One region of the Candidatus Sarcina troglodytae genome, then DNA from elsewhere that is predicted to be linked to it. Evidence: riboswitches for the same ligand, from Rfam matches in the RefSeq annotation. Region 1 holds a riboswitch; the other holds the start of a gene.
The links. A riboswitch is a leader RNA that binds a small molecule or an ion and turns the genes downstream of it on or off. The one in region 1 is predicted to bind FMN.
Positions count from the first base shown of each region.

Region 2: linked by a shared signal. The riboswitch ahead of ribD (bifunctional diaminohydroxyphosphoribosylaminopyrimidine deaminase/5-amino-6-(5-phosphoribosylamino)uracil reductase RibD) and the one ahead of HH195_RS08730 (ECF transporter S component) in region 1 are both predicted to bind FMN.

Region 1 is NZ_CP051754.1:1,907,857-1,913,162, reverse strand. It holds gene HH195_RS08735 (Tex family protein) at 1-2,121, shown strand, start outside; FMN riboswitch at 2,187-2,304, shown strand; gene HH195_RS08730 (ECF transporter S component) at 2,447-3,001, shown strand; gene rimI (ribosomal protein S18-alanine N-acetyltransferase) at 3,045-3,515, opposite strand; gene tsaB (tRNA (adenosine(37)-N6)-threonylcarbamoyltransferase complex dimerization subunit type 1 TsaB) at 3,493-4,194, opposite strand; gene tsaE (tRNA (adenosine(37)-N6)-threonylcarbamoyltransferase complex ATPase subunit type 1 TsaE) at 4,188-4,652, opposite strand; tRNA gene HH195_RS08710 (tRNA-Trp) at 4,836-4,910, shown strand; tRNA gene HH195_RS08705 (tRNA-Trp) at 4,939-5,013, shown strand; gene HH195_RS08700 (alpha/beta-type small acid-soluble spore protein) at 5,280-5,306, shown strand, end outside.
Region 2 is NZ_CP051754.1:236,478-241,783, forward strand. It holds gene HH195_RS01060 (glycoside hydrolase family 94 protein) at 1-2,460, shown strand, start outside; gene HH195_RS01065 (zinc ribbon domain-containing protein) at 2,549-2,983, opposite strand; FMN riboswitch at 3,209-3,325, shown strand; gene ribD (bifunctional diaminohydroxyphosphoribosylaminopyrimidine deaminase/5-amino-6-(5-phosphoribosylamino)uracil reductase RibD) at 3,599-4,684, shown strand; gene HH195_RS01075 (riboflavin synthase) at 4,773-5,306, shown strand, end outside.

The sequences.
Region 1 (5,306 bases):
ATATCTGAAAAACAAGTTAAAAGTGTTGTAGAATTATTGGATGATGGAAATACTGTGCCTTTTATAGCTAGATATAGAAAAGAAAAAACAGGAGGATTAAGTGATGAGGTATTAAGAATATTTTTTGAGAGACTTACTTATTTAAGAGGATTAGAAAATAAAAAAGAAGATGTTATTAGGCTTATAAAAGAGCAAGGAAATTTAACGCAAGATTTAGAAAATAAAATTATACAATGTAAAAATTTGACAGAGGTTGAGGATATATATAGACCTTTTAAGCCTAAAAAGAGAACAAGGGCTATAATTGCTACTGAAAAGGGATTAAAGCCCCTAGCACAAGTTATATTGGAAGGTACTTTTTCAGGTGACTTAAATAGTGAAGCTTCTAAATATATAAGTAAGGAAAAAGAGGTTTTGTCAGAAGAGGATGCTTTAAAGGGGGCTATGGATATAATAAGTGAAATAATATCTGATGATGCAAACTTTAGGAAATGGATAAGGGAGTTTATAAAAGAAAAAGGAAGCATAGAAACTATTGGAAAAAGTGATGATAGAAATAATTATGAGATGTATTATGAATATAAAGAGCCTATAAAATCTATTCCGTCTCATAGGATTTTAGCTATAAACAGAGGAGAAAAAGAACAGGTACTTCAAGTTAAATTAAATTTTAATGATGAAAGAGTAATTAATTATTTAGAAGAAAATATTTTAAAAAATAATGAAGTAACTGATGAATATTTAAAAAAATCGGTGAGGGATTCTTTTAAAAGGCTTATTTATCCTTCGATAGAAAGAGAAATTAGATCTGAATTGACATCTAGAGGGGAAGAAAGTGCAATTGGTATATTTAAGGCGAATTTAAAGTCACTTTTAATGCAAGCACCTATAAAAGGCAAAGTTGTAATTGGTTTTGATCCAGGGTTTAGAACAGGATGCAAGATTGCAGTTTTAGATGATACAGGAAAATTTATTGAAAATGCAACGGTGTATCCAACAATGCCTAAAAATGATATAGATGGAAGTATAAGAATTTTAAAAGAGTTAATTTATAAACATGATGTAGATGTTATATCTTTAGGAAATGGAACGGCTTCAAGAGAGTCAGAAGATGTTATTGAAAGGCTTATTAAAGAGGTTAAAGAGGAAAAAGGAAAGGATTTATATTATGTAATTGTATCAGAAGCTGGGGCATCTGTTTATTCAGCATCAGAACTTGCAAATAAGGAATATCCTAATTTAGATGTTACAGTTAGAGGTGCAATATCTATAGGTAGAAGACTTCAAGATCCATTAGCTGAACTTGTTAAAATAGATCCAAAAGCTATAGGAGTTGGACAATATCAGCATGATGTAGGTTCCAAAAAATTAGATGAATCCCTAAAAGGTGTAGTTGAGGATTGTGTTAATAACGTGGGAGTAGATTTAAATATAGCCACTCCATCTCTTTTGAGTTATATAGCTGGAATAAATGGAACAATAGCTAAAAATATAGTGGATTTTAGAGAAGAAAATGGAAAGTTTACAAATAGAAAAGAACTTTTAAAAGTAAAAAGATTAGGAAAAAAAGTGTATGAGCAATGCGCTGGATTTTTAAGAGTTTCAGAAAGCGATGAAGTTTTGGACAATACATCTGTTCATCCAGAATCTTATGAGGTTGCTAAAAAATTAATAGAAATTTTAGGATATGATAAAAGAGATTTGAAACTTGGAAAATTAAAAGATATTGATGAAAAGATAAAGATTATTGGTATTAATAAATTGGCTGATGAGTTGAGTGTGGGAATTCTTACGTTAAAAGATATAATAAAAGAATTAAAAAAAGCAGGAAGAGATCCAAGGGAAGAACTTCCAAAACCTATTTTAAAATCAGGGGTTATAAATATAAAAGATTTAAAGAAAGATATGCTTCTTATGGGAACTGTAAGAAATGTTTCGGATTTTGGAGCTTTTATAGATATAGGAGTTCATCAAGATGGCTTAGTTCATAAAAGTCAAATGGCAAATAAATTTGTAAAACATCCATTAGATATAGTAAAGGTTGGAGATATTGTAAGGGTCAAAATATTGGAAATAGATGAAAAAAGAAAGAGAATATCACTTTCTATGAAAGATGTTTAAAAAAACATTACGATAAAATATTGACATTAAACTGCAATATTGATAAGATTAATAGTGTAAATAAATAGAATCTTCGGGGCGAGGCGTAAATCCTCACCGGCGGTTATAGCCCGCAAGCTTTTAGTAGCAGATTTGGTGAAATTCCAAAGCCGACAGTTAAAGTCTGGATGAGAGAAGATGTGTCATAAATATATTCTTGTTGTAATGATATCAGTAACCCCGATGATTTATTCATCGGGGATTTTAAATTTTAAAAATAATTTAAGTGCAAATAGAATAATTGTGATAAAGCTCCGAAAAAAATAATATTATAAGGGGAAAAATTATGGGGCAAAAAAAAGATTTGAACAAATTTATGAAAATAGCACTATTGTGTGCGATAGCATTAGTTTTAATGTATATTGAATTTCCTATAACTCCGTTTCCATGGTTAAAAATTGATTTAAGTGATGTACCAGCTCTTATGGGGGCATTTGCGTTTGGACCAATGGCAGGAATAATTATAGAAATAGTAAAAAATATTTTAATAGTATTAGTTAAAGGAACACAATCAGCTTTTGTTGGAGAAATTGCAAATATTCTAATAGGAATATCTTTAGTAGTTCCATCAGCTGTTATATATAGAAAGTGGAATAGTGCAAAAAGTGCAGTAATAGGTATGATAATTGGTGCTATATGTATGCAAGTTGTAGGAATATTAGCCAATATATATCTTTTGTTACCTCTTTATGGTATGCATTTAGTTGGTGCTGAGCTTGTTGATTATATATTAATTGGGCTTGTTCCGTTTAATGGAATAAAAGCGATTATAGCGTCTGTTGTAACATTTTTACTATATAGAAGATTAGTAGGAAAAGTTTTTAAAAGAGAAAGTATATAAAAAAATAAAAGCTGTATCAGATTTTGATACAGCTTTTTTAAAATTAAAGATTATGTATCCACATAAGGATGGCGTCTTCTTTATTATCTTCGTAGTATTTTTTTCTAATTCCTTCTTCAATAAAGCCAAACTTTTTATAAAGGTTTTGAGCCTTTATATTTGAAGCTCGAACTTCTAAATTGATGTCTATTACATTGTTTTTTTTGCATAGATTTAGTGCGGTATCCATTAATAAATTTGCAATACCGTGCCCTCTAAAATCTTTAGATACTGCAATATTGGTTATGTTAGCTTCTCCAATTACTATCCAAACACCAATAAATCCTACAATCTTGTTATTAAAAATAGCTACTAAATAATGTGCTAATGGATTTTTAACTTCATTTATATAAGATTCTTTGCTCCAAGAAACAGGAAAACTTTCCTTGCTTATTTTAACAACAGAATCAATATGGCAAAGTTCCATAGGAACTATATCTACATCCATAGGTTTAAATCTCCATTCTTTTTTCATATTCTCTTTCAGCTTGAGATTTTCTAAGGTAAATAGGATTAATAGAATCAATATTTTCTATAATCCCATCATTAATTTTTTTAATTCCAAGTTCTCCAACAGAAGAAGCTTTAGGAAAATTACTATGATTTGGTGCAAAGAAGCTGTTTGGAATGTTTTCTTGTAAGAATTCTTTATGTTTAGCTACTCCATCTCCAACAAAAATTATAGGTAAAGTTTGCTCTTTTAAAATAGTTATTAACTCATTTATGTTTAAGCATTGTTCTTTAATTAAAGGTGTTAAGTTATTATTTTCATTTTTATAAAGACAAGTATATATATTATCTCTAAGAGCATCCATTATAGGACAAATTATTCCTTGGAATGATATAGAATTATAAGCTAAAGCATCTAATGTAGATACAGAAATTAAAGGCTTTTTAGATGCAAAAGCTAAACCCTTTAAAGTAGCCATACCAATTCTAAGACCGGTAAATGAACCAGGACCTCTACTGATTATAAAAGCATCAATATCATTAATATCTATTTCATATTCTTTTAAAATAGAATCTATTAAACGCATAAGTATAACAGAATGTTGCTTTTTATCATTTAAATTTATTTCAGCTAAAATTTTATCATCTTTAATTAAAGCACAAGTTGCAGTACTATAAGATGAATCTACACTTAAAACTAACATTTTTTAATCTCCTTTATGTAATTATATCTATCCCCGAAACTAGTAATAATTATTTTTCTAAAATTTTCTCCTTTTTCAGGAATCTTTTTTATATTTATATAAAGATACTCTGATGGAATCAAATCTTCTATATAATTTGCCCATTCAATAAGACTTACTCTATCACTAAATATATACTCATCAAAACCAATTGCGAATATTTCATCTGGATCATTTATCCTATATACATCAAAGTGATTTAAACCAAGTCTTCCGCTTGAATATTCATTAACTATATTAAAAGTTGGGCTTGTTATATGTTCTTTTATTCCAAGACCAAGAGCAATTCCTTTACTTATATGAGTTTTGCCAGTTCCTAAATCTCCAGTTAAACATATTATATCACCGGGATTTACAAGATTACCAATCTGTTTTCCTATATTAAATGTTTCTTCAACACTAGTTACTATAAATTCCATAAAAATTCTCCTTTTAAAAATAAGGTCTTATTTAATATTTTATCCAAGTTTTAAAGAAAAGAAAAGATGTGTATAGAGTTAAATGCAAAATGTATTAAGTATAATCAAAAATAATTTTAAAATAATATTTATTAAAAAGTATTGTAAAAAATCTAACTTTATTATATAATACATAATGTGCTTAGGGGTATGGCTCAACGGTAGAGTAGTGGTCTCCAAAACCATTGGTTGTGGGTTCAAATCCTACTGCCCCTGCCATTTAAAATTAAATATAAAAAACTATTATAGGGGTATGGCTCAACGGTAGAGTAGTGGTCTCCAAAACCATTGGTTGTGGGTTCAAATCCTACTGCCCCTGCCAATAAACTAGAAAATTTATTTTTCTAGTTTATTTTTTTGTAAAATTATATTTTATTTAATGATTTAGTATTAAAAAATTTATAATTGATATTTAATTGATAATTATAATAGAAAAAATTACCTGTAATATAAAAAAAAATAATGGGTAATATAATAGTGTAGCAAAGATAAGATATTAATTAAATAAAAAGACAATAATCTTAAATTTATTTAATAAAATATTTTTGTTATAAGATAAAAATACCAAGGCCAAAGGAGGAATTTGTTATGTCAAAAGCATTAGTTCCCGAAGCA
Region 2 (5,306 bases), 760 kb from region 1:
TATGATTTCCCTGAAAACATAAATGATTTAAATGAAAATATGACAGAAGAAAAAATATATGATATAACATCAGAACTAGATTTTTTTAATGGATATGGCGGATTTGATAAGAAGGATTCAAGTTATGTTATATATTTAGATAATAACAAAAATACTCCTGCTCCATGGATAAATGTAATAGCAAACAATAATTTTGGATTTAATGTTTCAGAAAGTGGTTCTAGTCATACATGGTGTGAAAATAGCAGAGAAAATAAAATAACGCCTTGGAGTAATGATTATATAAAAGATACTTTAGGAGAGGCATTATATATTAGAGATGATGAATCCGGAAAATATTTCTCAATATCACCAGAACCAGTTCGAGATAATGGTGAATATTTAATAAGACATGGGTTTGGATATTCAATATTTAATCATAAAGCTTTGGAAATAAAATCTGAGATGACTTTGTTTTGTCCAAAAGATGAAAAAGTTAAAATTGAAAAGATAGTTTTAGAAAATACATCAAATAGAGACAGAGAAATATCGGTATTTTTCTATGCACAGCTTGTTTTAGGCGTGTTAAACTTTAATACTAAAAAATATATTACAACTTATAAAAAAGACAATTATATATTTGGAGAAAATAGATATTCTGAATACTTTGGAAAGTTAAAAGCTTATGCAACTATATTAGGTGGAGATAGTTTGAACTTTACTTGTGATAGGAGTGATTTCTTAGGATTTGACAAAGGATTAAAAGCCCCTAAAGCATTAAGAGAAAAAAATTTAAAGGGAGTTTTCGGAAGTGTTTTAGATTCTTGTTTAGTGATCCAAAGTAAAATAAAACTTAATGCAGGAGAGAGAAAAGAGCTTGTAGTACTTTTAGGTGAAGAAGAGGTTTTAGAGGATATAGAAAATAAAATAAATAAATATTCTAACATGAACAATGTGGATGAAGCTTTAGAGGATATTAAAGCTTATTGGAAAAAATTTTTAGGTGCTATACAGGTTAAAACATCAAATAAATCTATGGATTATTTATTAAATGGGTGGCTTTTATATCAAAATTATAGTTGTAGATATATGGCGAGAACAGCTTTTTATCAATCAGGAGGAGCCTATGGATTTAGAGATCAACTTCAAGATTCTATGTCTATCGGTCTTATAAAGCCTAATATAACTAAAGAGCAAATTTTAAAAAGTGCGTCAAGACAGTATATAGAAGGGGATGTTCAGCATTGGTGGCATCCTATAATAAATAGTGGTATAAGAACTAGATTTTCAGATGACCTTTTGTGGCTTCCATATGTTACTGCCGAATATATAAACTTTACTGGAGATTATACGATTTTAAATGAAGTATCTCCTTATTTAGAAGATGAACCTTTAAAATCTGGTGAAGATGAAAGATATACAATAGTTAATCAATCATCAAAAATGGGAAGCATATATGAACATTGTATAAAAGCTATAGAAAAATCATTAAAATTTGGAATTCACAATATTCCTCTTATGGGGAGTGGAGATTGGAACGATGGTATGAGTACTGTTGGCAATGAAGGAAAAGGTGAAAGTGTTTGGCTTGGTTGGTTTATATATGATATACTTTCAAGATTTGATGATATTTGTACTTATATGAATGATGTTGAGCATAAAGAAAAATATTTAAAAATGAAAGAGTTTATAAGGGAACATTTAGAGAAAAATGCTTGGGACGGTAGTTGGTATAGAAGGGCTTACTTTGATGATGGAACTCCACTTGGTTCAAAGGAAAATATTGATTGTAAAATAGATTCATTAGCACAAAGTTGGTCAGTAATATCTCATGCTGGAGATTTAGAAAGGGCTAAAAAGGCTATGAGTTTTGTTGAAAAATATTTAATTGATGATAATTTAAATATAATAAAATTGCTATCTCCACCATTTGAAAAGTCTAAAAAAGAGGAGCCAGGTTATATTAAAGGATATGTAGCTGGAGTTAGAGAAAATGGAGGGCAATATACACATGCTGCAACTTGGGTCGTTTTAGCTTTTGCAAAACTTGGGATGGGTGAGAAAGCATTAAAATATTTTAATATGATAAATCCAATAAATCATACAAAGAACAAAGATGACTGTGAGAAATATAAACTAGAGCCATATGTTATGGCAGCTGACGTTTATATGAGAGAACCTCATGGAGGACGTGGGGGATGGAGTTGGTATACTGGAACAGCAGGTTGGATGTATAAAGTTGGACTTGAATGGCTTTTAGGATTTAAGACTTATAAAAATGAAGGATATAAAATAAATCCTCTAGTGTTAGATTCATTGGGAGATTTTGAATTAGAAATAAATAATGAAAAAGAAAATTATAAAATAAAAGTGGTGAAATTTGATGAAAATAAAATACTTATAAATGGAGAAGAAATAAAAGGTGATTTAATACCAAGAAATTTAGGTGTAGCAAATATAGAGGTTTATAGAAAAGTTTAAGAATAAAAAAATATGTTGATTTTAGTAAAGTAAAAAAATAGTTTAGCTTATCTAAAATCAACAATCATTAAAAAATATTAAAATGACATTAAGTTCTTAGGTTAAATTTATGTGAACAAGATTTGCAAGTAACAATTATAGCACCTTTTCCACGAGGAAGTCTTAATTTTTGTTTGCATTTTGGGCATTTAACAATTTTGTATTTTTTGAAATTAGTTATTTTATATTGTACTTCATATTTTATTTGATTAAAAAATGAAGGAATATTATTAAAAGTTAATCTAGGAAGAGTATCTGGGAGTTTTTTATTAAACTTAGATAATATATTGTTAACAATAAAAGTGAATCTATTAAGTTCAGTTATTCTTTTATATGTTTTTTTTGAAAAAGCTCTATATATGGCAAAAATAAAAATAGCTAAACCTATAATAGAGGTGATGTTAAAAAGACTTAATATACAACTTAATATCATCAAAAAGATAGATAGTATATCAAAACCATATGAACCGTAAAAAATTTTCATTAAAATTCCTCCTAATCTCATTTAATATATATTATATTATATTAGGAAAATATTTCACAGGAGAATAAAAAAAGAATTTTTAAATAAATATTAAAGTTTATTAATATTTTTATGAACTCATACATATATAAATATTAGTAAATTAAAAATATTTATATTAAATTTTAATGAATGTTATTTATTTTTAAATGTGAATATGTTAAAATAAAAACATAAAAATTAATAAAAAGTCTTCAGGGCAGGGTGAAATTCCCTACCGGCGGTAAAGCCCGCGAGCCTAATTAAGGCAGATTTGGTGAGATTCCAAAGCCGACAGTAAAGTCTGGATGAAAGAAGAAAATGAAAAAGCATTAGTTTAGATGATGCGTGTGTTTGATTTGTATTTATGCTCTGAAATAATATTATTTCAGAGCTTTTTAATTTTTAAATATAAATTATAGTGTATTAAAATTCATATTTATGCTTTAAAATCTTTTGAATAGAATGTTTATATAACATGAAATTTGGATTTTATTTATATATTTTTAAATGCAATCAAATTTATAGAAATGATAATTTTGAGCCCTAAAGATTTTTCTTTAGGGCTTTTATTTTTTTAGTTAGGAGGTGCTTAATGTGGACAACTTTTATATGAGTTTAGCATTAGAAAATGCTAAAAAAGGAATAGGAAAAGTTAATCCAAATCCAATGGTAGGATCTATTATTGTAAAAAATGAAAGAATAGTGGCGAGTGGTTTTCATAAATGTTATGGAGGAGATCATGCTGAAATAGATGCATTTAAAAATGCTATGGAAGATGTGGAGGGAGCTACTATGTATGTAACTTTAGAACCTTGCTCTCATTATGGTAAAACACCACCTTGTGTAGAAAAAATTATAGAAAAAAAAATAAAGAGGGTTGTAATAGGCACTTTAGATCCTAATCCCTTGGTTTCGGGAAATGGAGTAAGAAAGCTAATAGATGCAGGCATCGAGGTTAGTGTAGGAGTTTTGGAAGAGGAGTGTAAAAGAGTAAATGAAATTTTTATGAAGTATATAACAAGTAAAAAGCCTTTTGTCATTATGAAATGTGCAATGTCATTGGATGGAAAAATATGCACGAAATATGGTGAATCAAAATGGATAACTGGGAAGGAGTCAAGAAGTCATGTTCATAAAACTAGGAATATGGTTTCGGCAATAATGGTTGGGGTGGATACTGTGATAAAAGATAATCCAAAATTAACTTGTAGAATGGAAAATGGTAAAAATCCTATAAGAATTATTGTAGATAGTACACTTAGAATCCCTCTAAAATCTAATGTTTTAGTTGATGAGTATAGAGATAAAACAATAATAGCAACTACATGTTCTGCAAATAAGGAAAAGGTAGAATATATTCAGAGTTTGGGAGCTAAAGTTTTAATTGTTGATAAAAAAGAGAGAAGAGTGAATCTTAATGATTTAATGAATAAATTAGGTGCTATGAATATAGATAGTATTTTATTAGAGGGTGGAGGAACATTAAATTTTTCAGCACTTAATGAAAAAATTATTGATAAAGTTCAGGTATATATAGCACCTAAAATAATCGGGGGAAAATTAGCTAAAACTCCAGTTGAAGGCGTTGGAATTGATAAATTGAATGAAGCATTTAATCTTAAAAATTTAAGGGTTGATGTTTTAGATGAAGATATATTTATTGAAGGGTATTTCAAATAAAGAGAGATTTAATTGTTTAGCTGAAAGAAAAGTTGAGTAACTAAATTTAAAAATTAGTTTTATGGCAGATTTAATAAGGAGGTATTTTATGTTTACTGGGATAGTTGAGGAAATAGGGAAAGTTCAAAGTATAGACAGTGGAAATATATCATCAAGTTTATATATAGAATGTTCTAAAGTGTTGGAAAAAACGAAAATAGGGGATAGTATAGCGGTAAATGGAGTGTGCTTAACAGTAGTGAAAATTTTGGAGAATGGCTTTAAAGCAGATGTGATGCCAGAAACTTTAAAAAGGAGTAATTTAGGAAATTTAAGTATAGATAGTGAGGTTAATTTAGAAAGAGCGTTAACTTTTAATAGCAGATTGGGAGGTCATATAGTAAGCGGGCATATTGATGGAGTTGGAAAAATAATTTCTTTTGAGAGGGAGGGCAATGCTGTATGGATTAGCATAAGTGCTGATTTTAATTTGTTAAAATATATAATTTTTAAAGGATCAATAACAGTAGATGGAGTTAGTCTTACAGTTGCATATATAGATAATGAAATTTTTAAAGTATCAATAATTCCACATACAGAAGAAGAAACAATACTTCTAAAAAAAGGTATTGGATCTTTTGTG